4 regions of the Cobetia sp. Ld8 genome follow, and region 1 is predicted to be linked to each of the others. Evidence: predicted binding sites of a transcription regulator. Region 1 holds the regulator's gene; each other region holds the start of a gene.
The links. Region 1 encodes sigma-54, which starts transcription at its own class of promoters, with help from an activator protein. Its sites were predicted from a motif close to TGGCACNNNNNTTGCTNT; they were not measured.
Positions count from the first base shown of each region.

Region 1 (7,673 bases):
CGTCGGGCTAGTGCGCGCCGATGCCGGCAACGTCTCCATCGATGACAAGGACCTCTCCGCTGCCGCCATGCATCAGCGTGCACGCGCCGGCATCGGCTATCTGCCGCAGGAAGCGTCGATCTTCCGCAAGCTGTCGGTGGCCGATAACATCATGGCGATTCTGGAGACCCGCAAGGACCTGGATCGCAATGGCCGCAAGGCACGCCTTGAAGAGTTGCTCGAGGAATTCAGCATCACGCACATCCGCGCCAGCGCCGGCATGAGCCTGTCCGGTGGTGAGCGTCGTCGGGTCGAGATCGCCCGTGCACTGGCCACCGAGCCGGACTTCGTGCTGCTCGATGAGCCCTTCGCCGGCGTCGACCCCATCTCGGTGGGCGAGATCAAGAGCATCGTGCGCCAACTGCGCGATCGTGGCATCGGCGTGCTGATCACCGACCACAACGTGCGCGAGACGCTCGATATCTGTGACACCGCCTATATCGTCGGCGATGGCCAGATCATCGCCCACGGTGACGCGGACTCCATCCTGGCCAACCAGCAGGTGCGCGACGTCTACCTGGGCCACGAGTTCACGCTCTAGGGTCAGCGGCTGCGCTGAGTCCTCGCGAGGCGAAAGCTTCAAAAGCCGCTGCGTGATTTTATCGCGTAGCGGCTTTTTCATGTCTGACATCAGACGCATGCATGACGTCCATACCACCTTGGTGGAAACATGGCATGCAAGTTGCTTGAATATTCACGGCAACCACTTGTCAGTGCCCCGAGTCACGGTATAGCGTAGTAAGCACGTTCCTTTGCCGTGAATTGACTGACTCCATGAAACCCACCCTGCAACTCCGCCTCGGCACCTCGCTGACCATGACGCCGCAGCTCCAGCAAGCGATCCAGCTGCTGCAGCTGTCGACGCTCGACCTGCGTCAGGAGATTCAGCAAGCCCTCGAGTCCAACCCCATGTTGGAGCTCGACGAGGACTACGAGTCGCTGGATGTCGTCGAGACACAGGATTCAAGCGAGATCTCCACTGCCGACTCCTCGAGCGAGATTCCCGAGGAATACCCCCTCGACAGTGACTGGTCGGACCTCTACCAGGACCACGCCGGTAGCCTGACCAGCTCCGGCAGTGGCAGCGGGAGCGAAGAAGGGCCGGACTTCGATCGCAATACCAGTGTCGAGAGCCTGCAGGACCACCTGCGCTGGCAGCTGGCGATGACCGACCTCGATGGCCGTGAACGCCAGATGGCGGAGAGCTTGATCGATGCCGTCGACGGTGCCGGCTATCTGAGCCTGTCACTCGATGAGCTGGTCGATGGCCTGCGTGGCCAGGGCCTGCCCGGCCTGAAGGCCTCCGAGCTCGAGCAGGTATTGCTGCGTCTGCAGCAGTTCGACCCGACTGGCGTCTTCGCTCGTGATCTGCGCGAATGCCTGCTGCTGCAACTGGCGCTGCTGCCGGATGATCTGCCGCTGCTGGCGCAGGCGCGCCGCTTGGTACGTCAATTCCTCGAGGCACTGGGCAACGATGACCGCAAGCTGCTCAAGCGGCGCCTGAGCCTTGACGATGACGAGCTGGACCACGTCATCCGCCTGGTACGCGCGCTCGACCCGCGTCCGGCATCCGCCTGGGGCGAGCCCGCCAGCGATTACGTGATCCCTGATCTGCTGGTGCGCCATACCCGCCATGGCTGGCAGGTCGAGCTCAACCCGGAAGCGCTGCCCAAGCTGCGCATCCAGCCGGAATACGCCGCGCTGATCAAGCGTGCCGACAAGTCCGCCGACAACACCTTCCTAAAGGACAACCTGCAGGAAGCGCGCTGGCTGATGAAGAGCCTGTCATCACGCAATGACACCCTGCTCAAGGTCGGCCGCGAGATCATGGCACGCCAGATCGACTTCCTCGAGCAAGGCGAGGAAGGCATGAAGCCGCTGATTCTGGCCAACATCGCCGAAGTGGTCGAGATGCACGAATCGACCATCTCGCGGGTCACGACCCAGAAGTACATCCACACCCCGCGCGGCGTCTTCGAGCTCAAGTTCTTCTTCTCGAGCCAGGTTGGTGGCAGCGGCAGTGGCGACGCCCACTCAAGCACCGCCATTCGTGCCCGCATCCGCAAGCTGATCGCGGAAGAGCCGGCCCGCAAGCCTCTCTCCGACTCACGGCTGGTCGATCTGCTCGCCAGCGATGGCATCGAGGTCGCACGCCGTACCGTGGCCAAGTATCGCGAAGCGATGGGCATCCCCTCCTCCAGCGAGCGCAAGCGTCTGGCCTGACGCATCACCTGCGGCTGCCATGCCCAGCTCTCACCTCCACAATGGCAGCCGTCGCCAACCTCAAGCGTTGGATTTTCCGCTCATCAGCCTCTGACTTCGCGGGTAGCGTTATGCCTGTCGCGCGCTCTGTCATGCCGTCAACCGCTCGCCAATTGCCCGTCATGGCCCATGACAGCGCGCAGAATGATGGTAAAAAACCGCCGTTCCGGCAGCGTCATTTACCGTCAATCGCATGTTTTTAAAGTCACTTTTGCGCGTATTGCACCTGGATGACACCCGAAGAACCTCCCGGAACGTCGCTTGCTCCACGCAATCGAAGCGCCTGAAAGGCGACGTACATGCAGGGATTGGCGACGAAAACCCGCCTTCTTGCGCGTCTTTCACGCACCACCCACCAGACGTGCCCTTGAAGTCCACTCCGTTACCCCTCACTGAGTTGAAGACAAGCACTGAGCCACGATGCAGCGCAGCGTTGATCTTTGCGCAAAGCTTGGGCATTGTCGGTACAGACGCTCACGACATCTGACGCCACTGGCAAGGGTGCGAAAACATCGCCAGACGGTGGCCGTCAAGCCTGTTGCAGAGCGTCCGATCAGGGTTTGCTCGTAGTCAAAAAGGGTTACAATTGAATGGCAACCCGCTGGATAAAGGAGCGTGTCCATGCAAGTGAATATCACCGGGCATCATGTGGAACTTACCGATCCTCTCCGCGATTACGTCAACGAGAAGCTCGCTCGCCTCGAACGGCATTACGACAACATCACCAATGTTCAGGTGACACTGTCGATCGAGAAGGAGCGCCAGCAGGCTGCCTGCACCTTGCACGCGGCAGGCGCTGACCTCCACGCCCTGGCAGAAGACCCCAACATGTACGCTGCCATCGACGCGCTCGCCGACAAGCTGGATCGCCAGCTGGTCAAACACAAGGAAAAGTCCCAGGCTCGCTCTCAGGGCACCGGGACCCGTTGACCTTCAGCCATGACACTTGATCAGATCCTTCCCCCCGAGCGCACGCTGTACGGTGTCCCCGGGGGGAGCAAGAAGCGGGTGCTTGAATTCTTCAGCACCTTCATCGCACAGAACATTCCCAGCCTGGACAGCCAGGAAGTCTTCTCGCGCCTGATCGGGCGCGAAAGACTGGGGTCGACCGGCATTGGCCACGGTGTGGCCGTGCCCCATGCACGCAGCCCGCATTGCAAGACGCCAATCGCTGCGTTTCTGAAGCTCGGTGAACCCATCGACTTCGATGCCATCGACGGAGAACCCATCGATCTGCTGTTCGTGCTGCTGGTGCCTGAGGAAGCGGATGAGACCCATCTGACGCTGCTCGGGCAGGTTGCGGAATTGCTCAATTCCCCGACCAATCGCTCGGCCCTGCGCCAGGCAGACAGCCAGCGTGCACTCTTTGAGGCATTGACCCAAGCCATCGCCGAATTACCGGCGCGCTGAATGACAGGCCCGGACATCGTCCGGGCTTTCGTCTTGCTGGCCTTCCATCGGCCGACGTACAGCGCACTGATAGCGGGCAGCCTTCTGCCCCACCCCTGCATTCTTTCGACGTTGACCTCGCCCTTGGAGAGCACTTCATGAAGATCGTGATCATCAGCGGCCGCTCCGGCTCCGGGAAATCCATCGCTCTCCAGGCGCTGGAAGACATTGGCTACTATGCCATCGACAATCTGCCCGGCATGCTGCTGGCGCCACTGGTCGATCAGCTCGAAAAGGACAGCCCGGCGCGCCGGCGCATCGCGGTCTCCATCGATGCCCGCAACCTGCCGGAAGCCTTGACCCGCTTCCCCGAATTGCTCGACAACGTCCGCCAGAGCGGCATGGACGTGCAGGTCGTCTACCTGACCACCGATTCGCGAGTGCTGCTGGAACGCTACTCGGCGACCCGTCGTCGTCACCCTCTGACGCGCGACAACGACCATACCCTGGCCGAGGCCATCGAGATCGAGCAGAAGACGCTCGCTCCCATTCGCCAGAAGGCCGATCTGGTCATCGACTCGACCAACCTGAGCGTGCACGACCTGCGCTCGCGCATCACCGAGCAAGTCGCCCAGCACAGCTCCCGCCACCTGACGCTGACCTTTGAATCCTTCGGCTTCAAGCATGGCGTGCCGACCGACGCCGACATGGTGTTCGATGCCCGCTGCCTGCCCAACCCGTACTGGGACATCAATCTGCGCGGCGATACCGGTCGCGATGACAGCGTGGCCGAATTCCTGCAGCGCTACCCCACCGTCCAGGCGATGCATGACGATATCGCCGGCTGGCTGGAACGCTGGCTGCCCGCCTATCAGGACAGCAACCGCAGCTATCTGACGGTGTCCGTGGGCTGCACTGGCGGCCAGCATCGCAGCGTCTACCTGTGCGAGCAGCTGGCAAGCTACTTTGCCGAGCGCCTGCCTGAGGTGCGCCTGCGTCACCGCGAGCTGGGCATTCATACCGCTCTGAGCAACGCGGGTGAGGCGAGTGATCAGCAAGAGCATCAGCAGGAGCATCGCGATGGCCTCTCGTGAGCTGACGCTGACCAACCGCCGCGGGCTGCACGCCCGCGCAGCCACCAAGCTGGTCAATTGCTGTGCGCCCTATTGCGCGACGGTGATGGTCAGCCATGGCGAGCGACGCGCCAATGCAGCCAATGTGATGGCATTGCTGATGCTGGCCGCGCCCTGCGGCACGACACTGCTGATCGATGTCGAGGGCGAACAGGCCGATGAGGCGATGCTGGCCATCGAGGCGCTGTTCGAAGCGCGTTTCGAGGAAGACGAATAACCGCCACTGACAGCGCTGTGCATTTGCGCTGTGTGTTAGCGCTGTACATCAGGGATGTGCATCGCGGCTCATTCGTCTGGCTCTCGCCTCCTTGCCCCTTTCACCCTTTGCGCACAGCCTTCCTTTAGGCCCTCCCCCTTTTCGGTCAGCCCCTCGCGCAGCTTCCTTGGGCAGCTCCATCACTGCTCACGCAGGATGTCTGTGCCTGTTCTTGCACCTCTCCTTGCGCCTACCCTTGTACCAATCCCAGCACCTCTCCTTGCGCCTGGCAGCCATGCAACGCTGCTTTTGTGCCAGTGGCGGGACGCGGATTGTCCTTTCGATAAGAAACACTGTTTTCTTTTGTCGACGTGCCCCCCTACGCCAATGGTAGAATCAGCGCTGTCCTTCATGTCGACAGGGGAAGCCGACAGATGAGCAAGACGTCTCGTAAACTCAAGCCAAGACTTGATCGCCTGTCACAGGCGCTGGAAAGCGGCGAGCTGGAACAGGCAAGACGCATGCTCAATCGCGGCCTCGCGCCAGTGGACGTGGCCCACCTGCTGGAATCCTCGCCCCCCAAGGAGCGTAATCTGCTCTGGGAGCTGGTCGATGCCGAGCTGCAGGGCGATGTCCTTCAGTACCTTGGCGAAGACATCCAGACCGACTTCCTCAAGGACATGGACGCCGTCGACGTTCTCGCCGCCACCGAGAACCTGGAACCGGATGATGTCGCCGACATTCTGCAGCGCCTGCCGAATGCGGTGATTCTCGAAGTCCTCGACTCCATGGAGGCGCAGGAGCGCCTGCGCGTCGAAACGGTACTGTCCTTCCCGGAGGACACCGCCGGCGGCCTGATGAACACGGACACCATCACCATTCGTCCGGACATCACCCTGGACGTGGTGCTGCGCTATATCCGCCGCCACGAGCGCCTGCCCGACTCCACCGATACCCTGCTGGTCGTCTCGCGTCGCGATGAATTCATCGGTGCCCTGCCCATCAATCGCCTGCTGGTCTCGGACCCCGGCGTCACGGTGCGCGAAGTGATGGACACCGACAGCGTGGTGATTCCGGCCCTGATGCCGGAAACCGAAGTCGCCTCGCTGTTCGAGAAGCACGACCTGATCTCGGCGCCCGTGGTTGGCGGCGATGGCAACCTGCTGGGTCGCATCACCATCGATGACGTGGTCGACGTCATCCGTGGCGACGCCGAGCACCAGGTGATGTCGATGGCGGGGATGGATGAGGACGAAGACACCTTCTCTCCCGTGATGCGCACCTCGTGGCGCCGCGCCGTCTGGCTCGGCATCAACCTGCTGACCGCCTTCATGGCCTCCGCCGTGATCGGCATGTTCGAAGGCACCATCCAGAAGATCACCGCGCTGGCCGTGCTGATGCCCATCGTCGCCAGCATGGGCGGCATCGCGGGCTCTCAGGCACTCACCGTCCTGATTCGCGGTATCGCGCTGGGCCACGTCAAGAGTGGCAATGTCCGCTGGCTACTCAAGCGCGAGGTCATCGTCGCGGGGCTCAACGGCCTGTTATGGGCCGTGGTGGTGGCAGGCATCGCCATCGTGTGGTTCGGGGATGTCCAGCTGGGGGCCATCATCGGCGCCGCGATCATGATCAACCTGTTGATCGCCGCCGTGACGGGCACGCTGCTGCCGGTACTGCTCAAGAAGCTCAATATCGACCCTGCCCTCTCCGGCAGCGTGATATTGACCACCGTGACCGACGTGATCGGCTTCATGGCCTTCCTCGGGCTGGCGACCTGGCTCTACCTGTAATACGCCCGACGGGTTCCAGTGACTTCTCCAGAAACAACACGGCCGCTCCCTTGGGAGCGGCCGTGTTGTTTCTCGCCTGTCGCGCGATCAGAGAGGCGTCAGCGATCAGCCTTCCAGCTCTTCGTCTTCGCCTTCGGACATGCCCGCGACGGTCATGCCATCGATCAGCCAGCTACCGCTGTGGATGCTGCCACGCGTATCGACATCATCGCCGACCGCCAGCAGATTGGCCGCCATGTCGCGCAGATTGCCGGCAATGGTGAACTCCTCGACCGCATGCTGGATCTCGCCGTTCTCGACCCAGAAACCGGAGGCGCCGCGAGAGTAGTCACCGGTGACGCCGTTGACGCCCTGGCCCATCAGCTCGGTCACCAGCACGCCGGTGCCCATCTGCTTGAGCATCTCATCGAGCGAGGTCAACGGCGCGGTGATGCGCACGTTGCGCGCGCCGCCAGCGTTGCCAGTGGTCTGCATGTTCAGGCGACGGGCACTGTAGGCGCTCAGCATGTAGCTCTGCACCTTGCCATCGGCAAAGTAGACATTGTCACGCGTCGCGACGCCATCGTTGTCGAAGGCGGCGCTGGACATGCCACCGACTTCCCGCGGCTTCTCGCCCAGCGTGAACCAGTCGGGGAACAGCGGCTGCCCCAGGCTATCGCACAGGAAGCTGGACTCACGGTACAGCGAGCCGCCGGCGATGGCAGACAGGTAGTGACCGACCAGCCCGGCCGACATCTGCGGGTCGAACAGCACCGGCATGCGCCCTGTCGCCACCTTGCGCGCATTCAGGCGTGCCAGCGTGCGGCGAGCGGCTTCACGCCCCACCGACTCGGGAGAGCGCAGGTCTGCCGGATTGCGCACGCT
Region 1 is NZ_JBISHF010000008.1:640,593-648,265, forward strand. Features, by position in the region: gene lptB (LPS export ABC transporter ATP-binding protein) at 1-580, shown strand, start outside; gene ACJJV2_RS13715 (RNA polymerase factor sigma-54) at 814-2,262, shown strand; gene hpf (ribosome hibernation-promoting factor, HPF/YfiA family) at 2,923-3,231, shown strand; gene ACJJV2_RS13725 (PTS sugar transporter subunit IIA) at 3,241-3,711, shown strand; gene rapZ (RNase adapter RapZ) at 3,849-4,784, shown strand; gene ACJJV2_RS13735 (HPr family phosphocarrier protein) at 4,771-5,040, shown strand; gene mgtE (magnesium transporter) at 5,454-6,809, shown strand; gene pmbA (metalloprotease PmbA) at 6,915-7,673, opposite strand, start outside.

Region 2 (7,673 bases), 340 kb from region 1:
ATTCAAGGAGAGACATCATGAAGCTCAAGACTCTGGGTAGTTCGCTGATGATTGCCATGCTCGGTCTCGGTGGCCTGTCGCTCGCCGGTTGCGAGGACGAAGGCCCGATGGAGAAGGCCGGTGAGAAGATGGACAACGCCGTCGAGGAAGCCGGTGATAGCGTCGAGAACGCCACCGATAGCTGAGGCTCGGATGCCAGCGCCGCGATGAGTCGCCGCTGACCTGAGCTGTCGCCAGACACAAGAAGGCCCCGCCTCCCATGAGGCGGGGCCTTCTTGTGTCTGGCTCGGGGAGAAAGCAATCCGCTTATGCCGAGGCGGGCTGCTGCTCGCTCTGCTGCTTGCGGTCCGCGACGGCGGCGTCGTAGGCGCGGCTTTCCTCGGCCTCGGTGGCGGCGCTGAAGCGCACCAGCAGTGCGAACAGCGAGATCACGATCACGCCCATGCCCAGGTACATCAGGCCTTCCTGGTAGGTCAGCTCCTCACTGCGGAACAGGAAGCCCGCGGCGACAGCGCCCGCGTTGCCGCCCGCACCGACGATACCGGCGACCGCGCCGAGTGCCTTGCGATTGACGAAGGGCACGATGCCGAAGGTCGCGCCTTCCGCCATCTGCACGAAGAGGCTGAAGACCAGCATGATGCCGATGGCCACCGCGAGGGTTTCCATCTGGGCGAAGCCGACCAGCGCCACGCCTTCACACAGCAGCGCGATGAACAGCCAGCGCACGCGGCCCTTGAGGCCGGACTGGCGGGCGAACAGGTCGGAGAACACGCCGCCCAGGGTGCGGGCGAACAGGTTCATCAGGCCGAACAGGCCCGCGATGAGACCGGCGGTGGCAAGATCGAGGTCGAAGTGATCGAAGAAGTAGATGGCGGCGACGTTGTTGATGGTCAGCTCGACCCCGAAGCAGGCGCCATAGACGAGGAACAGGGCCCAGACGCGGATGTCGCGTGCCGCCGCGCCGAAGGTGGCGCGCATGCTGTATTCCTTCTCGGCCTTGGGCAGCTCACCACGCTCACGCAGCTCGTTGAAGTTGCCGTCCGGCGCATCCTGGGTGAAGAAGTAGTAGGCGATACCGGTCAGGAACAGCACGATGCCCGGCACGACCATCGCCAGACGCCAGCCCAGGGTCTGCTCGACGCCCAGCATCAGCAGGCCGGCCATCACCAGCGGCATCAGCATCTGGGTGGTGCCACCGCCCAGGTTGCCCCAGCCCGCGGTAGTGGCGTTGGCGGTGCCGACCACGTTGGGGCCGAACATCACGGAGGTGTGGTACTGGGTGATGACGAAGGAAGCGCCGATGGCACCGATGGCCAGACGGGCCAGGAAGAAGGATTCGAAGCTGTCGGCGAAGCCGATGCACATCACCGGCAGCGAGCCGAGGCACAGCAGCCAGGTGTAGGCCTTGCGTGGCCCGATGCGATCACACAGCACGCCGATGGCGAGGCGCACGATCACCGTGATGGCGACGGAGGCGATGATGGTGTTGCCGATCTGGGTCTTGGTCAGGCCGAGGTCGTCACGCACCACGGCCATCAGCGGCGCGATGCCGAACCAGCCGAAGAAGCAGACGTGGAAGGCGAACCACGACATGTGGAAGGCGCGCATTTGCGGGGTGTTGAAGCTGAACAGCCGGATGCGGCTGGCCTTGTTGCGGATATCCATGAGTGGGCTCCTGATTCAGCGTCGGTGCCGGGCACGAGGTCAGGTGTGCTCGGCGAGTGGTCGAACGGCTGTGAATGAACGACAGCAAGGGCGCCTCGTCATTGAGGGGCCTGGTTCGACGCACTCGTACTCCGAAGAGCCTGGTCCACGTCATGGATAGCGATGGCAGCAGTCGGTGATGCCATGGTTGCCGGCAGCAGAGCGTCTGTGCGGCAAGTGACAGGAACAAAGCAAGTAGCGCGCCAGTTGCGGGGGTGTGGGCGGGACAAGTCCCAGAAGATCAATGGCTTGGCGAGGGCAGTAGGTTGGCACGCGCAGGCGGTGTCCCGGGCTGGATGCGCGCTCGATGCGCGCTGGCGGTGCGTCAGCAAGGCGCGAGGTACCAGTCTGGCGCACGCGACTGGCGCTGGGAGGGTCGGCAAGGCGCGTGCCTCATTGCAGTGCAGCGACGCTTTCGGCTCGGCCGCTCTGAAGGCCTTTGGTCGCAGGGTTGCACCAGATTGCGGCACGAATCCTGCTTGGGTGTACGGCAAGTCTCATGCCCGACCCAAGGAAACCTGACATGCCCGTGACCGTGCTGATCGTCGATGTCCGCAGTGAGCGCTCCGCCGCGCTGGAGCAGGCGCTATTGAGCGCCGGCTTCGAGGTGGCGCTGCGCGTTGACGAGCACGAGGACCTGCACGCGCTGGTCGAGCAGCATCAGCCCGATGCGGTGATCATCGACGCCGACCTGCCCAGCCGCGACACCCTGGAGCATCTCGGCCAGCTGGGGCGACGCTATCCCAAGCCGATGATCATGCTGGCCAGTGAAGATGCCCCGGACCTCGTGCGTGAGGCGGCAGGCGCCGGTGTCTCGGCCTATGTGGTGGACCACGTCATGCCTGCGATGGTGCGCAGCATGGTCGAGGTCGTCATCACCAGCTTCGAGGCGCACCGTGCGCTCAAGGGGGAGCTCAACCGTACCCAGACCACATTGGTGCAGCGGCGCAGCGTCGATCGCGCCAAGGCCGTGGTGATGGAGACGCGCGGGCTCAGTGAAGATGCCGCCTACCAATACCTGCGCAAGACCGCCATGAACCGGCGCCTGGCCCTGCATGAGCTGGCCGATGAGCTGCTCAAGGCCGCGCGTCGGCGCTGAGCCGGTCGCCGTACTGTCCTTCTCTCTCGATCGTTCAAGAGGTGTGCGTGATGCCCACAGATGTACCCCTGAATGGCCATCAGCTGACGCTGGGCCTGATGCCACTCAATGATGCCGCGCCCTTCGTGGTCGCTGAGCAGTTGGGGCTTTTCCGCGAGGAAGGGCTGGCGGTGACACTCAAGTGGCAACCTTCGTGGGCGGCGTTGCGTGATGACCTGCAGACCGGCGTGCTGCAGGGCGCGCAGATGCTGGCGCTGATGCCGCTGACCTCGACCCTGGGCCTGGATGGCCGCGCCACGCCGGTGATCAGTGCCATGACACTGAATCTGGGCGGCAACTCCATCACGCTGTCGCGCGCGCTGATGGCCACCCTCGGCGAGGACGGCCACGACCTCTCCAGTCCGTTGCAGGTCGCGAAGGCGCTGGCGGCGCATGTGCATGAGCGCAAGCAGCGCGGCGAGCCGCTGCTCAAGCTGGCCAGCGTGCACCCGTTCTCCTCGCATCGTTATCTGTTGCGCTACTGGCTGGCGGCGGGCGGCATCAATCCGGACCGCGACGTCGAGATGCGCGCCGTGGCGCCGCCGCTGATGGCGGCACAGCTGGCCAGCGGTGCGCTGGATGGCTTCTGTGTCGGTGAGCCCTGGAACAGCCTGGCGGCGGCGCAGGGCATGGGGCAGGTGGTGGCGGGCAGTCACGATATCTGGCGCTTCGGGCAGGAAAAGGTGCTGGGCGTGCGCGAGGACTGGGCGGAGCAGCATCCGCTGGCGCATCAGGCGCTGATTCGCGCGCTGCTCAATGCCTGCGCCTGGCTGGACCGCCCCGGCAATCGGGCCAGAGCCGCCGAGTGGCTGCATGACGAGGGCATGCCGGAGGTGCCGATGAGCGTGGTGACGCGCGGACTGGAAGATGTCGATGTCGAGCAGTCGGTGGACGACTTCCAGCAGCACAATCCCGGCTGGACCATCTTCCATCGCTATGCGGCCAACTTCCCGTGGCGTTCCCAGACGCGCTGGTACATCGCCCAGATGCAGCGCTGGGGGCATCTGCAGGGTTTCAATGACGAGGATCTCGAGGCGACGCTGACACGCTGTGTGCGCCCGGATCTTTACCGCACGGCGGCCCGCAAGCTGGGCATGGTGGTGCCGGTGGCGGATGAGCGCAGTGAAGGCACGCATCCGGCGCCCTGGTGGCTGAGCGGCGAGGCGGGCCAGGTGCCGATGCCGGCGGATGGCTTCATCGATGGCGCGGTCTTCGAGTGATGTCGCGGGCGCGGTTCTTGCCGGTCCGCGCTGGCGCGGGATTGCACAGCACTTGCAGAGAAGTCGCCATCTCCTTTGCCGGATGACAGGGCAAACCTGACGGCTCAGACATGTTGGCAGTGCGGTTGTGATATTCTCATCGCACTGCCAGCACCGCGTCAGGGGATCGCATGACCACTCGCAAGTCTCAGATTCGCAAGGATAATGTCGGCCGCATCCTGCTCGCCGCCGAAAAGATCTTCGCTCTCAAGGGCTATGTCGGCGCCAGCATGGTCGATATTGCCGCCGAGGTAGAGCTGCCCAAGTCCAATCTGCATTACTACTTCAGCACCAAGGAAGCGCTGTATCGCGCGGTGCTCGATGGCCTGCTGGCGCTGTGGAAGGAAGATGCGCTGTGCTTCGAGGCCTACGACGACCCGCAGCTGGTGCTCTCCACCTACATTCGCGCCAAGATGATGCACTCGCGCCAGCGCCCCTATGGCTCCAAGGTGTGGGCCAGCGAGATCATGCAGGGCGCGCCGGTGCTGGGAGAGGAGCTGACGGTGTGGCTCGACGAGTGGGCCGAGATGAAGAAGTCACGCCTGCGCCAGTGGATCGGCGAGGGCCGCATCGACAACGTCGATGCCTCCGCCTACCTGTACATGATCTGGGCCAGCACCCAGCACTACGCCGACTTCGATCACCAGATCGCGGTGCTCAATCAGGGCAAGGCGCTGAGTGATCGGGAATTCGAGCAGGCGGTGCAGAACGTGACGCGGGTGCTGCTGAAGGGCGTCGGTTTGTCTGCCTGAGTCAGCAGGTGACTTCATGATTTCATTATCCTGAAGCTAATCATCGTCATCATTGGTGGGTCATCAAGCCAATGAAGAAGGGGCTTCCATTGCTGGCAGCCCCTTTTTTGATTCCATCTGTTTCTCGTTGTTTCTCTCCGCTCCTGTTCAGGATCAGCGCCGCATCAGGCGATCAGGCAGCGCGATGCGGATTGCGCGGGTCCTCCATCCAGTTCATGTACGGCTTGCCGGTGTCCTGCACTTCCATGCTGATGCAGTCCTCGACCGGGCAGGTGATCTCGCACAGGTTGCAGCCCACGCAGTCGGCGTCCTTCACCTCATAGCGGGCGGTGCCGTTGTCCTTGGCCAGATGCATGATGGCCTGGTGCGAGGTGTCCTCGCAGGCGATGTAGCAGCGTCCGCAGCCGATGCACTTGTCCTGGTCGATGCGGGCGATCACCTGATAGTTCATGTCCAGCTGCTTCCAGTCGGTGGTGTTGGGCACCGCCGCGCGCGAGAACTCGTCGATACGCTGATAGCCCTTGCTATCCATCCAGCGCCCCAGGCCATCCTTCATCTCCTCGACGATACGGAAGCCATGCAGCATCGCCGCCGTGCACACCTGCACGCTGCCCGCGCCGAGGGCGATGAATTCCGCGGCATCTTCCCAGTTGGAGATGCCGCCGATGCCGGAGATCGGCAGGTTCGCGGTTTCCGGCGTGCGCGCTATCTCGGCCACCATGTTCAGCGCGATGGGCTTCACGGCGCTGCCGCAATAGCCGCCGTGAGTGCTGCGGTCACCGACGATGGGATGCGCGACCATGCGGTCGAGATCCAGATGGGTGATGGAGTTGATGGTGTTGATCAGCGAGACGGCATCGGCACCACCCCGCCAGGCGGCCTTGGCCGGTTCACGCACGTCGGTGATGTTGGGCGTCAGTTTGACGATCACCGGCAGCGAGCTGTAGGTCTTGCACCAGCGCGTGACCTGCTCGACATACTCCGGCACCTGGCCCACCGCCGCGCCCATGCCGCGTTCCGGCATGCCGTGGGGGCAGCCGAAGTTGAGTTCGATGCCGTCACAGCCGGTGGCCTCGACCTGCGGCAGGATGGTCTTCCAGGCCTCTTCCTCGCACGGCACCATCAGCGAGACGATCAGCGCGCGGTCCGGCCAGTCCTTCTTGACCTGGGTGATCTCGCGCAGGTTGATCTCCAGCGAGCGGTCGGTGATCAGTTCGATGTTGTTGAAGCCGCTGACTTCGCCGTTCGGGCCATAGTGCGCCGAGTAGCGGGAGGAGACGTTCACCGCCGCCGGGTCTTCGCCCAGCGTCTTCCAGACCACGCCTCCCCAGCCGGCCTCGAAGGCGCGTACCACGTTGTAGGCCTTGTCGGTGGGCGGGGCGCTGGCCAGCCAGAAGGGGTTGGGGGCGCGGATGCCGGCGAAGTTGACCGACAGATCGGCCTTGTAGCTGGCGACGTGATCGCCGCTTGATCCAGCACTTGCCGGGCGGGCGTTGTCATCATTGAGCGGGGTATGAATGGTCATCAGGCGGCCTCCACCTTGAGCATCAGATCGTGATGGATGGCCTCGGCGGCCAGCTTGCCGTGGGCGACGGCTTGAACGGTGAGGTCCTGCCCGCGGGCGATGCAGTCACCGCCGGCATAGACACCGGGCAGGCTGGTGCGCAGCATCTCGTCCACCTCTATCCTGGCCCCCTCGCGGGCCAGCCCTGCGGCATGGACGTCGCTCAGGCTCGCGTCATCGAAGCCCTGGCCGATGGCGGTGAAGACCCCATCGCAGGCCAGCGTGAAGGTCTCGCCGGTATCGACGAGGCGGCCATCCTCGACCCGCGTGCGCGCGAACTGCATCGCGCTGAGCGCGGCGTCATCACCTTCTTCGCTTCTATCACTATCGTTTGCCACATCGATCGCCAGCGGGCGCGCCCAGGTGTGGATCATCACGCCATTGGCGCGCGCGATTTCCTGCTCGTGATGGGTGGCGGACATCTGCTCCTCGCCACGCCGGTAGACCAGGTCCACCGTCTGCACGCCCAAGCGCCTGGCCTGCACCGCGATATCGATGGCGGTGTTGCCGGCGCCGATCACCACGGCGTGTCTGGGCACCGCCAGGGCGTTCAGTTCGCCGCTCTGACGCAGCACCTTGATGAAGTCGGTGGCCGCCATCAGGCCGCTGGCATCCTCGCCGGTCAGGCCGAGGGCATGGCTGGTGCCAAGGCCGAGGCCCAGGAAGACGCTGTCGAATTCGCGTGTCAGGGAGGCCAGCGCCAGGTTGTCGCCGAGGCGCTGACCATGGCGGATCTCGATGCCGCCGATCTCGAGCAGGAATTCGACTTCGCGGGCGGCGAAGTCATCGGTCAGCTTGTAGCGGGCGATGCCGTATTCGTTGAGGCCGCCGGCCTTTTCCTCGGCCTCGAAGATCACCACGTCGTGGCCGAAACGTGCCAGACGATGGGCGCAGGAAAGCCCGGCTGGCCCGGCGCCGACCACGGCGATACGCCGACCGGTGCTGGCGCCACGCGTGAATGGATGGGCTTCGAACTGGGCGTTGTCCAGCGCATGTCGCTGCAGCAGGCCGATCAGCACCGGCTGGCACTCTTCGCCCTGATTGCGCACGCAGGACTGCTCGCAGAGGATCTCGGTGGGGCAGACGCGGGCGCAGCTGCCACCGAGGATATTGGCATCGAGAATCTCGCTGGCGGCGCCTTCGAGATTGTCATCGTGGATACGGCGAATGAAGGTTGGGATGTCGATGCTGGTCGGGCAGGCCTTGATGCAGGGGGCATCGTAGCAGTACAGACAGCGCGAGCTCTCGATGAAGGC
Region 2 is NZ_JBISHF010000008.1:977,862-985,534, reverse strand. Features, by position in the region: gene ACJJV2_RS15040 (hypothetical protein) at 18-185, shown strand; gene ACJJV2_RS15035 (NarK family nitrate/nitrite MFS transporter) at 307-1,665, opposite strand; gene ACJJV2_RS15030 (ANTAR domain-containing response regulator) at 2,228-2,803, shown strand; gene ACJJV2_RS15025 (CmpA/NrtA family ABC transporter substrate-binding protein) at 2,854-4,062, shown strand; gene ACJJV2_RS15020 (TetR/AcrR family transcriptional regulator) at 4,233-4,853, shown strand; gene preA (NAD-dependent dihydropyrimidine dehydrogenase subunit PreA) at 5,026-6,378, opposite strand; gene ACJJV2_RS15010 (NAD(P)-dependent oxidoreductase) at 6,378-7,673, opposite strand, start outside.
Region 2: a site for sigma-54 is predicted at 2,169-2,186, ahead of ACJJV2_RS15030 (ANTAR domain-containing response regulator). Genes of this name have one in related genera too.

Region 3 (7,673 bases), on a different contig from region 1:
TGCTCGGGAAGCTCGCACCACAGGAAGTAGCCCCCGTGGGGATGGGTAACGCGGGTGTCTGCGGGGAAGTAGCGATCAATGGCTGCCAGCATGGCCGTCTGCTGGGTCTCGAGCGCCAGACGTAGCTTGCGCAGGTGGCGGTCGTAGCCGCCGTGCTGAAGGTAGTCGGCCAGGGCCACCTGGGCAGGCAGCGATGGCGAGATGGTCGTCATCAGCTTGAGGCGCGAAATCTCCCGGGTATGCCGCCCCGCGGATATCCAGCCCACCCGATAGCCCGGTGCCAGGCACTTGGAGAATGACCCGCAGTGCATTACCAGACCCTCGACATCCAGCGCCTTGACGGGCTGCGGGGGCGACACCTCGGCACGTTGATCGAAATACAGCTCCGCGTAGACATCATCTTCCAGCATCGGCAACTGATGACGGCAGAGCAGCGCATACAGTTGGGCCTTGCGCGCATCGCTCAGGCTGGCCCCCAGCGGATTCTGCAGATGGCTCATGAACCAGCAGGCCTTGATGGGCAGCGTCTCCAGACGATTCTCGAGCACTTCGAGATCAATCCCGTCGCGCGGGTGTACCGGAATTTCCACCGCGCGCAGCTTGAGCCGCTCAAGCACCTGAAGCGTGGCATAGAAGGCCGGCGCCTCGATGGCGACAAGGTCCCCGAGCTGGGTGACACATTGCAGGCCGAGGTTGAGCGCCTCCATGGCGCCATTGGTGATCACCAGCTCCTCCGTCGGCAGCTGCATGCCGTTGACCATGTAGCGCTGAGCGATCTGTCGGCACAGGTCAGGATGGCCAGTGGTCATGTCGGAGATCACGGCATGCGATGACAGCTGGCGCAGCCCGCGCGTCATGCTGGTCGCAAGCCGCGCGAGCGGGAAGAGCTCCGGGCTCGGGAAGGCAGAGCCGAAGGGGACGGTCTCGTTGTCGCGCAGTGAGCCCAGCACCGAGAACACCAGCTCACTGACGGCGACATCGGAAGGGGCTTGCTGCTGCAGGGCGACATGCGGCTCATCGAGTATCCGCGAGGCATTGTCACGCACGAAATACCCCGAGCGCGGCCGCGCACTGATCAGGCCCTGATTCTCCAGCAGGTAATACGCCTGAAAGACGGTAGAGGGGCTGATGCCATGCGCCTTGCTGGCCTGACGCACCGACGGCACGCGCTCACCCGGCGCGAGAATGCCGGTACGAATCAGGTTGGATATCTCGGCGGCAAAGCGTTCATAACGCTTCATGGGGGATTTCCTGACGGGGTGGAAGAGTGAAAGGGAGAGGGCAAGAGCAAGAGAGAGCAAGAGAGAGGGCAAGGATACCGCAGTGTCGATAGGCCGTGACCTATGGGGCGTCGTAGTGGATGCACCAATCTCACCAGCCTCCATCGCTTTCGTTCGGACTGATGGGGGCTCTGTCGGCGGTGAGCGCCACGCCCTGCACCACGCACAGCGCCACGCCCTGCGCTCTTCTCACCTGTCTGGTGCAAGGCAGGGCGAGGGTCGGTGATGGGTGCGTCATTCTGGTGCAGTGCTGCGCTTGAGCAATGTCGCTGTGCTCTCATCATGTCTCCAGCGTCTCTTCATCCTTTCTCGGTCTTTCCACTGTTTTTGCCCAGTCTTTCTCCCTGTCTTTGTGCCCGCCTCTCTGCCCGTCTCTCTTCTATCTCACCGCTGGCGCATTCTTGTCTGGCCGTTGGCCGGCGGCGTCAGTGTGTGGCTGGCACATCGATTGCACTACCTCAGCCGGGACAACAAGTACAACAAGACACGAGGGAATGTCGTGAACAAGAAAATCGCTGCCGCAATGCTATCCGCCTGTGTCGGTTTCTCGCTGGCCAATGTCGCCCAGGCAGAAGAGGGGCCGATCAAGGTCGGCATCCTGCATTCACTGTCCGGCACCATGGCGATCAGTGAATCGACACTGAAAGACACCATGCTGATGCTGATCGAGAAGCAGAACGAGCAGGGCGGGCTGCTGGGACGCAAGCTGGAGCCTGTCGTGGTCGACCCGGCCTCCAACTGGCCGCTGTTCGCCGAGAAGGCGCGTGAGCTGCTGGCGCAGGACAAGGTCGACGTGATCTTCGGCAGCTGGACGTCCGTCTCGCGCAAGTCGGTGCTGCCGGTGGTCGAGGAGCTCAACGGCCTGCTGTTCTATCCGGTGCAGTATGAGGGCGAGGAGTCCTCGGAGAACGTCTTCTACACCGGAGCGGCGCCCAATCAGCAGGCGATTCCGGCAGTGGATTACCTGATGAACGACGTGGGCGTGGAGCGCTGGGTGCTGGCGGGCACGGATTATGTCTATCCGCGTACCACCAACAAGATCCTGGCCGCCTACCTCAAGTCGAAGGGCGTGGCGGACGCGGATGTGATGGTCAATTACACCCCCTTCGGCCATTCCAACTGGCAGTCCATCGTCTCGGACATCAAGTCCTTCGGCAGTGCCGGCAAGAAGACGGCCGTGGTGTCCACCATCAATGGCGATGCCAACGTGCCGTTCTATCGTGAGCTGGCCAACCAGGGCATCAATGCCGAGGACATCCCGGTGGTGGCCTTCTCGGTGGGCGAACAGGAGCTCTCGGGCATCGATACCGCGCCGCTGGTCGGCCACCTGGCCGCCTGGAACTACTTCATGAGCGTGGACAGCGACACCAACTACGACTTCATCGATGAGTGGATCGATTACACCGGCAAGGAAGATGCGGTCACCAACGACCCGATGGAAGCCCACTACATCGGCTTCAACATGTGGATGGAAGCCGCGCGCAAGGCCGGCAGCGTCGAGGTCGATGCGGTCAAGGACGCCATCATCGGTGTCTCGGTGCCCAACCTGACCGGCGGCTACGCCACCATGATGCCCAACCATCACATCACCAAGCCGGTGCTGATCGGCGAGATCCAGGACAACGGCCAGTTCTCCGTCGTCTGGCAGACCCCGTCCACCGTGGCCGGCGATGCCTGGTCTGACTATCTGGAAGGCTCCAAGGACCTGATCAGTGACTGGCGCAAGCCGATGGAATGCGGCAACTACAATGTCGTGACCCATTCCTGTGGGGCTCAACAGAGCGTTGCGACGCAATGATGCGTAGCACGTTCTGAGAGCGAGGCGGCGTGCTGGCTCACCTGCATGCCGCCTCGTTGAGTGTCAGTTTCCGAGGCCACGATGCCCTCGGAGACTGATGACGCCTTTGCGCGTTCACCATGGATGGCCTTCTTGATGTCTATCACCGTTGCAACGATGTACCGCGGGTGCTGGCAGTGGATGCTGCTGGTCTGTCTTTTCTCATTCCCCCTGTTTGCCGCTGCCCAGTCCGAGACCGCGACTGGCCAGTCTGCGCGCCTGTCTGACGGCGCTGCTCAATCCCTGTTGACCCGGCTCGCCGAGGCACGCAACCCGGCCAAGCCAGCCGTGATCGATGAGATCGCCATGAGCGGGGATGCACGTGCACGTGGCTGGCTGGAAGCCTTTTCTGCCAGCAAGCTGGCTCGTCTCAAGGACGCCGAGCGCTTCTTGATCATCGACAACAATCGCGGCCGTGAGTGGGCCGTCTCCGACGCCCTGTCGGGAGAGTCGGCGGGCAAGGTCTCGCGCCGCGACCTCAAGACACTGCGCAGCAACAACTCGCTGCGTGGGCATATCGATGGCGTACTCTCGATGATCGACCTGTCTTCCCCGGATGCCGAGGTCAGACTCGCGGCGGCGCGCGGCCTGCGCGGCAGTGTCGATGAGGCCATGGCCGAGCGGTTGCCGAGCCTGATCGAGCAGGAAGTCGATGATGCTATCCGCGCCACTCTCGAGGAAGCGCTCGCCATCCAGCAGCTGGAAGCCAATGGCGACCCCGCAGCGCTGGAGACGCTCTCCGGCAGCCTGAACGCCGCCGCGATCGCTGCCATCAATGGCGCCGCGGCGAGTGATGATCCGCAGCTGGCCCAGGCCGCCAAGGTGGCGCTGGCCGGTATCGAGCAGAAGCTTCAGCTCAACAGCGGGCTCGAGACGCTCTACTTCGGCCTCTCGTTGGGCTCGGTACTGGTGCTGGCCGCCATCGGGCTTGCCATCACCTTCGGTGTCATGGGCGTGATCAACATGGCGCATGGCGAACTGATCATGCTGGGCGCCTACACCACTTGGGGCATGCAGCAGCTATTGCCAGGGCAGCCGGGGCTGGCGCTGTTGCTGTCGATTCCGGCGGGCTTTCTGGTCGCGGCGGCGGTGGGAATCGTCATCGAGCGCAGCGTCATCCAGCACCTCAAGGGGCGTCCGCTGGAGACCTTGCTGGCCACCTTCGGCATCAGCCTGATCCTGCAGCAGCTGGTGCGTACCACCATCTCGCCCCTGAATCGCATCGTGGTCACGCCGGAGTGGATGAGTGGCTCGCTGATGATCAACGAGGCGCTGTCACTGACGCTCAATCGCCTCTACATCATCGGCTTCGCACTGTTCGTGTTCGCCGGCCTGATGCTGATCATGCGCCGCACCCGTCTCGGCCTCGAAGTACGCGCGGTGACCCAGAACCGGGCCATGGCGCGCTCGATGGGCATCAAGGCGACCCGCGTCGACATCATGACCTTCGCGCTGGGCTCCGGTGTGGCCGGTCTTGCCGGTGTCGCGCTCTCCCAGATCACCAACGTCGGGCCGAACCTGGGCCAGAACTACATCATCGATTCCTTCATGGTCGTGGTGTTCGGCGGGGTCGGCAATCTGTGGGGCACGCTGGTGGCCGGCATGTCGCTGGGGCTGCTCAATCAGTTCCTCGAGCCCTGGGCGGGTGCGGTTCTCGCCAAGATCGTGGTGCTGGTCTTCATCATCCTGTTCATTCAAAAGCGCCCGCGGGGACTCTTCCCGCAGAAGGGCCGCGCCGCGGAGGGTTGATCCATGCCTGATTCACGTTCCTGGCTGGCGCGCCCCTTCACGGAGCGCTCCACCCAGATCTTCCTCGCGGTGCTGACGCTGTCGGTGCTCGCCATCACGCTGCTGCATGTGCTGCTGCCCGAGGGGCATCCGCTGCATGTCAGCACCTTCACCGTCACCCTGCTGGGCAAGTACCTGTGCTATGCGCTGCTGGCGGTGGCGGTGGATCTCGTCTGGGGCTACCTGGGCATTCTCAGCCTGGGTCACGGCGCCTTCTTCGCGCTGGGCGGTTACGCCATGGGCATGTACCTGATGCGCGAGATCGGTGACCGCGGCGTCTATGGCAATCCGGAGCTGCCGGACTTCATGGTCTTCCTCAACTGGCAGGAGCTGCCGTGGTTCTGGCAGGGCTTCGACATGCCGGTCTTCGCTTTCCTGATGGTGCTGCTGGCGCCGGGGCTGCTGGCGCTGGTGTTCGGCTTCCTCGCCTTCCGCTCCCGCGTCACCGGTGTCTATCTCTCGATCATCACCCAGGCACTGACCTTCGCCTTGATGCTGGCGTTCTTCCGCAACGAGATGGGCTTCGGTGGCAACAACGGCCTGACCGACTTCAAGGACATTCTCGGCTTCGATCTGCGCACGGATGCGGTGCGCATCGCGCTGTTCATCGCCAGTGGCGTGGCGCTGGGGCTCGGCTATCTGCTGTGTCGTGGCATCGTCGGCTCCAAGCTGGGGCGTTTGAGCATCGCCTGTCGCGACGCCGAGGCGCGCACGCGCTTTCTGGGTTACCGCGTCGAACGTGTGCAGCTGTTCATCTTCGTGGTCTCGGCGATGCTGGCCGGGGTAGCCGGGGCGCTGTACGTGCCGCAGGTCGGCATCATCAATCCCGGCGAGTTCTCGCCGCTGTTCTCCATCGAAGTGGTGGTGTGGGTGGCGCTCGGTGGCCGCGCGACGCTCTACGGCGCCGTGTTGGGCGCGCTGATCGTCAACTACGCCAAGACGGTGTTCACCGGCATCATGCCGGATGCCTGGCTGTTCGCCCTCGGCGGCCTGTTCGTGCTGGTCACCGTGCTGTTGCCCAAGGGTATCGCTGGCCTCTTTGCCCAGCGTGGCTGGGGCAGCAGCTCGCAGTCGTCCAACGCGAAGAGCGAATCGGCATCCAGTTCCCGCCCCATCGAGGAGGCCACCGCATGAGCCTGTTGAAAGAGATGGCCACGCGTGACCGCGTGTTCGACTTCCTGACCCCGCGCATCTCGCCGGTGGACGTGACCCACGGGCCGATCCTCTATCTGGAGGATGTCAGTGTCAGCTTCGACGGCTTCAAGGCGATCAATGATCTCAACCTGACCATCGACGATGGCGAGCTGCGCTGCATCATCGGCCCCAATGGCGCGGGCAAGACCACGATGATGGACATCATCACCGGCAAGACGCGCCCCGACAGTGGCTCGGTGTGGTTCGGCAGCCGGCACGATCTGCTGCGCATGAGTGAGCCCGAGATCGCCACCCTGGGCATCGGGCGCAAGTTCCAGAAGCCTACCGTCTTCGAGGCGCTCAGCGTGTTCGAGAATCTCGAGCTGGCCATGGCCACCGACAAGCGCATCTTTCCGACGCTGGCCGCGCGCATGAGCGGCGAGACCCGCGCCAGGATCGAGGAGGTGCTCGAGACGATTCACCTCAAGGAGTGGCATGCGCGCGAGGCCGGCATCCTGTCTCACGGCCAGAAGCAGTGGCTGGAGATCGGCATGCTGCTGATGCAGAAGCCGCGGCTGCTGCTGGTCGACGAGCCGGTGGCCGGCATGACCGAGCAGGAGATGGAGCGCACCGCGGAGCTGCTGACCAGTCTGGCGGGGCGCCAGTCGGTGGTGGTGGTCGAGCACGACATGGGCTTCGTGCGCTCCATCGCGCGCAAGGTCACGGTGTTGCATCAGGGCGCGGTATTGGCGGAAGGCAGCATGGATGCGGTATCGAGCGACCCGAAAGTCGTCGAGGTCTACCTGGGAGAGAGTGACGGATGACGCAAGCGCTGAACACCAAGGCACCGATGTCGAGCGGCGAGTCGCCGCTGCTGACCATCGACACGCTCAACCAGTTCTATGGGGAAAGCCACACGCTGTGGGACCTGACGCTGGAGATTCCCGTTGGGCAATGCACCTGCGTGATGGGCCGCAACGGCGTCGGCAAGACCACGCTGATGAAATGCATCATGGGCGAGGAGAGCGTCCGTGACGGCAAGCTCCTGTACCGCGCCGATGCCAGTGGCAGCGATTCCGGTCGCGATGCCACTAGCAATGAGCCGCTTGATCTGACGCGGCGCAAGCTCGAGGAACGCGCGCGGCTGGGTGTCGGCTATGTCCCCCAGGGGCGGCAGATCTTCCCGATGATGACGGTGGAAGAGAATCTGCGCACCGGGCTTGCCGTGCGCCGGGACGGCCTGCGCCAGATTCCCGAGCGCATCTATGAGTTGTTTCCCGTGCTCAAGGAGATGCGTCACCGGCGCGGGGGGGATCTCTCTGGCGGCCAGCAGCAACAGCTCGCCATCGGCCGCGCGCTGGTGATCGAACCGCGCCTGCTGATTCTCGACGAGCCCGGCGAGGGCATCCAGCCCAATATCGTCGCCCAGATTGGTGAGGTCATCCGCCGTCTGATCAAGGAAGACGGCCTGACGGTACTGCTGGTCGAGCAGAAGCTGCCCTTCGCGCGCAAGTACGCCGATCGCTTCGTGATCATGGATCGCGGCCGCCGGGTGGCCGAAGGCGAGATCGCGGCGCTGTCCGATGAACTGATCAAGCAGCACCTGACCGTATGACGATCCGGTGCGTGATTCC
Region 3 is NZ_JBISHF010000007.1:224,844-232,516, forward strand. Features, by position in the region: gene ACJJV2_RS05950 (PLP-dependent aminotransferase family protein) at 1-1,241, opposite strand, end outside; gene urtA (urea ABC transporter substrate-binding protein) at 1,804-3,078, shown strand; gene urtB (urea ABC transporter permease subunit UrtB) at 3,214-4,866, shown strand; gene urtC (urea ABC transporter permease subunit UrtC) at 4,870-6,039, shown strand; gene urtD (urea ABC transporter ATP-binding protein UrtD) at 6,036-6,863, shown strand; gene urtE (urea ABC transporter ATP-binding subunit UrtE) at 6,911-7,654, shown strand; gene ACJJV2_RS05980 (urease accessory protein UreD) at 7,651-7,673, shown strand, end outside.
Region 3: a site for sigma-54 is predicted at 1,718-1,735, ahead of urtA (urea ABC transporter substrate-binding protein). Genes of this name have one in related genera too.

Region 4 (7,673 bases), on a different contig from region 1:
AGCACGCCCCTGGCTGAGCAGATCAAGCCCCAGACGCGTGCCGGTGACGCTCATGCCATAGAAGGCGCTACCAGCATGCTGCTGATTGAGGCGCATGGAGAGCGCCGCCAGCAGCGGGTCATCACTGCCGGTGATCATCAGGCGATCCGCCAGTACACCATGATGGCTGGACTCGAGAATCCATTGCTCCACCAGGCGCCTCGGAAACAACCACTTGCCGGTCACCTTGGTCGCCGGCATGGTGCCGTCACTGGCCAGCTGATAGATCTTCTTCTCATTGAGATGCAGCAGACGCGCGACTTCCTGCACCGTCAAGAAGGGGTTGTCGTGGGGGACCGGAGCCTGCCGGCCGGTGGCCGCATTCAGGGGCTCGCCTGAAGACTCAGCGACAGAGCCACCTGAAGGCGCGCCGAGTTCAGAGGAAAAGCTCTGTGAGGGTATGACGCCCAGCGGCGAAGAAAGACGACTCATCACTGCGCCCCCTTGTCATGTCCGGCTGCGCCGTCTGCTGAAGATGGCTTGCCTGACGCGTCATGGCGCGATGACTTGAGAGCGTCACCCGCACGCAGCGGCGGAATGGCGTCCAGCACCAGCCGCCCGGCAGGGTCCACCGCCTGGAAGTGGCGCCCCTTGGCGCGCGCGATCAACAACACACCAAAGCGCTCCGCCAGCTCCACTCCCTTCTGCGTGACACCGGAGCGTGAGACCAGCACCGAGATCCCCGCCTGAGCCACCTTCAGTACCATCTCGGAGGTCAGGCGGCCGGTGGTGTAGAAGACGTTGGCTCCCTGGTAATCACTGTCATCATCACTCAGGGGCGCCAACCAGCTCAGCCCCGCCAGCGTATCGACGGCGTTGTGGCGGCCGACATCCTCGATGAACGCCAATACCTCATCATCCCGACACAGGGCGCAGCCGTGAACCGCACCGGCCTTGCGATAGGTCGCGTTGTGCGCCGCCAGCGCCTCCAACAGGCGATACAACAAGGCCTGGCTAAAGGGGCCTGCATCCAGCGCGGCCAGCGATTGGCGCTCCAGCAGATTGCCGAATACCGTGCCCTGCCCACAGCCGGTGGTCACGGTGCGCTTGCCAAGGCGCTGCTCGATATCCTCGGGCAGATGACGCGTCACCACCGAGGCGCTCTCGACTTCCCAGTCCACCTGCAGCGCCTCGAGGTCCTCAAGCTCACCCAGCAGTCCCTGATTGCGCAGATAACCGGCCACCAACGCCTCAGGTTCGGCACCCAGGGTCATCAAGGTGACGATCTCGCGCCGATTGAGATAGATGGTCAGCGAGCGCTCGGCGGCAATGGACTGCCGATGGCGCTCGCCGCGCTCATCCATGACTTCGATGTCCAGCGTGGTGGGTAGCGTGGCGCGACTGATCGCTGGCCGTGCAGAGGGCATCATGAACTCGGGTCTCCCTGATCGAGCCGGTTGGAATGGCAATTCTTGCGCTGAATCGCCGTAGAGTACCAGTCCGATGGCAGAGCTGTCCCCGCACTGACTGACGGTGACCCTGATATCGCATGCGCCGGCATGTATCTTGCACACTAGCACCATCGCAGCATTCTTTTCAGACCCGCTTGCGGGTACAGCAGTGAACAAGGAAGCCATGTCTGAGTCCATCCCTCCCCGTAGTGACGATACCCGCTGGTTGAGCGTCACCCTGGCACCCACCACGCAGAAGCTGGGGCGTTTCAGCATCGACACCTGGCGGATTGCCGACCTCTCGCCCTCTGCAACGCCAGAGATGGAATCGCACGTAGCAGAGCCTGCCGCCGCTGATGAAGTAGCGCATCGCCGCATCCTGCCGCTGCAGCTTCACCTGACTGAGCGCACCGATTACCGCTACAACCTGCGCTGCGAGCAGCCGCGTCTGTTCGTCCAATGCGATGAGCGCGAAGCCGACGGCATGCAGCCCCGCGTGGTGACGGCCTGTCAGGAAGTGGCATCGCATTGGATGGATGGCGACCAGCTGGTGCTGGACGTGCCGATGCCCCCGGCCTTGATGGTGTGGCTGGAAGCCTACCTCGCGCGTCACGGCGAACGACTCGACGAAGGCAAGAAGAAGAAACGCAAGGGCGCCGGGCGCGCCAGTCAGGCAGAGCAGCACGCCGCGACGCCCGACAAGACGCATCAGCCCGGTGATGGTACGGAAAGCACGTCATGAGCCAGCACGACGACAACGCAAGCCGGGCCAATGAAGGCCTGTTCTCGCGCTGGTCACGCCGCAAGCAAGGCGACAGCCGACGTGAAGACCAACTGGCACAGATGGACAGCGCCGAGGGAACCAAAGGCGACAGCCTCCCGCCGCCACAGGCGGGAGTCGCCTCTGACAATAGCGCTGCCCCCCCTGCAACGCGCGGCTCGCAGCACGAAGCCCTGGGCGGCGATAGCCCCTCCTCGGCAGCCGAACAGGCAGCCGAACAACCAGCAGAGCAGGCATCAACCGAGAGCGATCAGCAGGCACCGGGCGCTGACAACGCTGAAGCGCCAGTCATCGAGCTGCCAGACCCCGACACCCTGACACCAGACGCCGACATCAGCGCCTTCATGCAGAGCGGCGTGGACCCGGCGCTACGCCAGCGTGCGCTGCGGCGCATCTTCATGGGGGGCGAGCACTCGGTGCGCGATGGGCTGGATGACTACGACCAGGACTTCTCCCAGATGCGCCCACTCGCCGAAGGTGTCGCCGACACTTTGCGCAGCTGGACCCGCAAGGTCGAAGAAGGCCTGGAAAAGCTCGATGAGGCAAGCGAGACACCCGCGGTGGATACGACCCTGGAGACAGACGACAAGATCGCTGAGCAGGCGCCTGACGGTGAGACGCCAGTGGGCGAGTCACACGCGACGCCCAGCGACGAGATACTCGAGTCGCCTGCCCCGCAAGCGATACCTGCGGAAAACTCGCGTGAGCCTGCTCCCGCGTCAGATGATGACAGCGGCGTCCGCCACAAGCCGTGACCCGGGGCTGGCCCCATAAGCGCCTCCAGCGCCAGGGCTGAGCGCGTCAGGGCTCAGGATGCCAGGGCGTCAGGATGACGCGCCGCACAACCAGCATGAGTCATTATGACCCACGAGTAAGCCGGACACGCCTGACCGAGGTCATCCTGATGCCTCATGGGTCACCCTGACGCGCCTCATCAAGGCGCACTGACTGCAACGCACATGCAAGATTCAGCATGACATGCCAACCCTTGAAGATGATGACTGGCGTCAACCGCCTGCGATGATGAGTGCCTGCGCGACCTGACCGCGCCTCTCTTCTCGCCGGGCGTGAAAACGTCAATGTCATCAACAGCATGCAAAGATGGTTGGCCTGTCATGAATCCCCCACTGAACGACTGTCGATCGCCGACCCGGCTCTGACCGCGAAAGACCGCGAGAGACCGCGAGAATCAGCGACGACCGGGACCTGCATCATCCGCCTGCCACCTGACGGCAGCTTGCATGCCAGGTCCGCCACGACCGAATAAGGATGAGGATGCTCAGCTCAAGCCTCGAGAGCGCTCAGCGCGCCCTCAATCAACAAGCACGCCAACGCGCCCTGTCATCCGCCATGGGTGGCTCGCCTGCCTCAAGTCTGCCGCTGTTGGCGACGGATGCCGGTAGCGCCCCCATCCGCTATCACAGTCAGGGACGCACCGTGATCATCGGCAGCGAAGCGCGAGTGCGAGCACTGGCGAGTCTGCTGACCCGCCTGCCGGCCACCGCTCAGCTGCCGGTGGCACTCTTGATCAGTGAGCAGGACAACAGTGCGCTGGTGACGATGGATGAACAGCATCTCGCCGCCAGTGAGTCGCTGCCTGCGCACAGTGCTCCGCGTGACATGCTCGCGCTGAGCGGTCACCTCGGCCAGTTCAGCCTTGCCAGTGATGGCGTCAATCTGGCCGCCGCACTGGTGCCGCAAGGTGCCGGCAGCGCGACCCATTTCGATCTGATCGCCGACCTGTCCAGCCAGCCGCTCAACCAGGCGGAACTGCCACCGCCCGGCTATCTGCAAGCCGGCGCGGACATCATCGCCGAGCTGGATCAGCTGGTCGCCGATGCTGAGGCCTCTCAGGAACCACTGTCACAGCTGACCGCTTGGGCGATGCAGTTCGCGGGCCTGATCGGCAATTTCGACAAACCGAATTACGTGACCGTCAATCTCGATACCTGCGCGCATTCCAGTGCCGGCAATATCGGCTGCACGCGTTGCCTGTCATCGTGCAGCGCCGATGCCATCTTCTCGGTGGCCGGTCGTCGCAATGCGCATATCGAGATTGACCCTTACCTGTGCCACGGCGCGGCCAGCTGCGTCAGCGCCTGCCCGACCGGCGCGCTGAGTTTCACCCAGCCCCCGGCCGAGCAGCGCATGGAGCAGATCCAGCGCCTGCTGGAGCGCTATCAGGATGGCGGCGGCCTCTACCCGCTGCTGCGCTATCGCCTGGAGAAATCCCCTGCCTCGCAGACTGCCCTGGCGAGTGTCGACCAGGAGCGCTGCCTCGATATCACCCTCGAGGAAATCTCCGCCACCGGGCACGACGAGTGGCTGGCCGCTCTCGCACTCGGCGCGACGCAGGTCATCGTCGAACTGCCCCACGACCTGCCCGCAGGCCAGCACCAGCAACTCGATAGCGAACGGCGTCTGGCGCTGACCCTGCTCGACAGCATGGGGCTTGCCAATGCGGACAGTGGCGAGCCGCGCATTCGCTTCGTCTCTTTGCCATCCCCCCTGCCACAAATGGATAGCAACGAAGCTGACCCCCTGCCCCTGATCACGCCGCTGTGTGTCGCTCTGGCACCGGGCGCTGACAGTGAAGAAGAGCAGCAGCCCAGCCAGCCGATCGCCCGTGACTGGCTGCTGGGTCAGCCGCAGGCACGCCCCGGCAAGCGCGAACGCCTCAATCGGGTGCTCGATCACCTGGCGACCCTGTCGGTCGCGGACCTGGCGCAGGACAGCGTCGCCGTGCCGACAGGCGCGCCCTTCGGCGTGGTGAACGTCGACAGCGACAACTGCACGCTGTGCCAGGGCTGCGTCGCCGTCTGCCCGACCAGCGCCCTCTCGGCCAATCGCACGTCGCCTGCACTATCCTTCACTCAAGGTGACTGCGTGCAGTGTGGCCTGTGCGAGCAGGCATGCCCGGAGCAGGTCATCACCCTGACGCCTGGCTTTGCTCCGCAGCCCGACGTGCGCCGCGAACCGCAGCTGATCAAGCAGGATGTGCCCTTCCCCTGTATCAGCTGTGGCACGCCGTTCGGCTCCACCGCCACCATCACGGCGATGCAGACCAAACTGGCCTCGCATGCCTACTTCCAGGGCGATGGCGCACTGCGCCTGAAGATGTGCAGCGACTGCCGCGTCAAGGACATCTGGCACGAAATGGCACGTAATCCCGATGCCCAACTCAAGGTTTGAGCCAATGACATCACCCACGTCGACTCCCGACGACTTTGCAGCAGGTGGGACTGACGATCGTGCACCTGACACCACTGCGGCCGACTCTCTGATAAGCCATAGTGAAGAACAGCAGGCATTGCGCGCCGACCTCTACCGGCTGCTGGCGCGGCTGTTGCGCGCGGCACCGGATGCGGAGCTGATCGACTTTCTGGCCGAACTCGACCATGACGCCATCAGCCTGCCCGGGACCGCCGAGCAGCAACTGCCGCGCGCGCTGGCGTCGCTGTCATTGGCCTCCCGCGTCAGCGACTCGCGCCGGCTGGAAGACGACTTCTTCCAGAGCCTGGTAGGCGTGGTGCAGGGCGAGGTAGTGCCCTACGCCAGCTGGTACCTCACCGGCTCGCTGATGGAAATGCCGCTGGTCGCCCTGCGCCAGGACCTGAAACGCCTCGGCTTCGAACGCCAGAGCGACGTGCATGAGCCCGAGGATCATCTCGGCGCACTGTGCGAAGTGATGGCCATGCTGATCGATGAGGTGCCCGGCGAGCAGGTCAATTTCTTCCGCCGCCATATGGCCAGCTGGGGCGAGCGCTGCTGCGCCGACCTCGCGGGACGCGAGAGCCCCTTCTATGCCGCCGTCGGCTACCTGGGGCAGGCCTTCCTGCGGGCAGAGCGCCTGAACCTCGGCGACTCGATCCCGCTGCATGCGGCTACCGAAAACAACTCTGGCGAGCAGGTGACGGCCGAGGCCGTCCAGCTCGTCACGCCAGCCAGTGTGGCGCCCGGCGCAAGACACTGATGTCACGCATGACGTGAAGCAACATTCGAGACTGCAACGCTAACCATCTCGCATTACCCAGCAGCATTGCCGACAGGAGATCAGCATGAAGACTGATGACGCAAAAGACAGCCATAACCAGGCGCGCCAGGGGCGCCGCAAATTCCTGCGCGTACTGGGCGCCAGCACCGTAGGGGTTGCCGCAGCAGGGTCATTGGCCGGTGCCGTGATTCCGGACCAGGCCGCGCCAGAGGCCCCCGTCAAGGACAAGGGCACGGACAACTATCGCGAGAGTGATCACGTCAAGGCCTTCTACGCCACGCTGCGTGACTGAATGCAAGACAGACAGTGCCCTGAGCCTGCGCCATGCGCGCGGCCAGCGGCCTGAACAACGGGCAGCGCGGAGAGGTTTCCGCCCGCCATCGACAGTGACAAGTCGGCACGGATCAGGACTGCCCCTGATCTGAAAGACCGCCGCTCCCGACATTGCCCCCTGACCCGCTTACGCGGCCCGGGCAATGATTCGGGTGACGAGGAGAGATGATGTCATGCGACTGACCCCCACCCCCTCTGCCAAAGAGACCTCAGGACTCGGTATCAACCGCCGCCAGTTCCTGAAACGCAGCGGTGTCGCCACCGGCGGCCTTGCCGCCGCGAGCTTCATGGCCGCCCCGATGATGAAACGCGCCGAAGCCAAGACCGAAGTGTCTGACGCGCCGGTCGAGACGAAGCGCACCATCTGCTCACACTGCTCCGTGGGCTGCGGCGTCTATGCCGAGGTCCAGGAAGGTGTCTGGACCAAGCAGGAACCCGCCTTCGATCACCCCTTCAACCGTGGCGCGCACTGCGCCAAGGGCGCATCGCTGCGTGAGCATGGTCACTCTGACCGTCGCCTCAAGTACCCGATGAAGCTCGAAGGTGGCAAGTGGAAGAAGCTCTCCTGGGAACAGGCCATCGAGGAAGTCGGCGACAAGGTGCACGAGCTCACCAAGGAGCATGGCCCCGATAGCATCTACTGGCTGGGTTCGGCCAAGTTCAGCAATGAACAGGCCTACCTGATGCGCAAGTTCGCGGCCCTGTTCGGCACCAACAACGTCGATCACCAGGCGCGTATCTGTCACTCCACCACGGTGGCCGGGGTCGCGAATACCTGGGGCTACGGGGCGATGACCAACTCCTTCAACGACATGCACAACTGTCGTTCGATCCTGTTCATCGGTTCCAACCCGTCCGAAGCGCATCCGGTGGCCATGCAGCACATCCTGCTGGCCAAGGAGCGCTCCAACGCCGAGATCATCGTCGTCGACCCGCGCTTCACGCGGACCGCCGCCAAGGCCAACAAGTACGTGCGCCTGCGTCCGGGCACCGATGTCGCCTACATCTGGGGCCTGCTGTGGCACATCTTCGAGAACGGCTGGGAAGATGAGGCCTACATCCAGCAGCGTGTCTACGGCATGGATGAAGTGCGTGCCGAAGTCGCCAAGTTCCCGCCGGCGGAAGTCGAGCGCAT
Region 4 is NZ_JBISHF010000007.1:904,896-912,568, forward strand. Features, by position in the region: gene ACJJV2_RS08635 (substrate-binding domain-containing protein) at 1-471, opposite strand, end outside; gene ACJJV2_RS08640 (formate dehydrogenase accessory sulfurtransferase FdhD) at 471-1,406, opposite strand; gene ACJJV2_RS08645 (DUF3305 domain-containing protein) at 1,615-2,172, shown strand; gene ACJJV2_RS08650 (DUF3306 domain-containing protein) at 2,169-2,966, shown strand; gene ACJJV2_RS08655 (4Fe-4S dicluster domain-containing protein) at 3,487-5,403, shown strand; gene ACJJV2_RS08660 (molecular chaperone) at 5,408-6,184, shown strand; gene ACJJV2_RS08665 (twin-arginine translocation pathway signal) at 6,270-6,497, shown strand; gene ACJJV2_RS08670 (molybdopterin-dependent oxidoreductase) at 6,712-7,673, shown strand, end outside.
Region 4: a site for sigma-54 is predicted at 1,535-1,552, ahead of ACJJV2_RS08645 (DUF3305 domain-containing protein). Genes of this name have one in related genera too.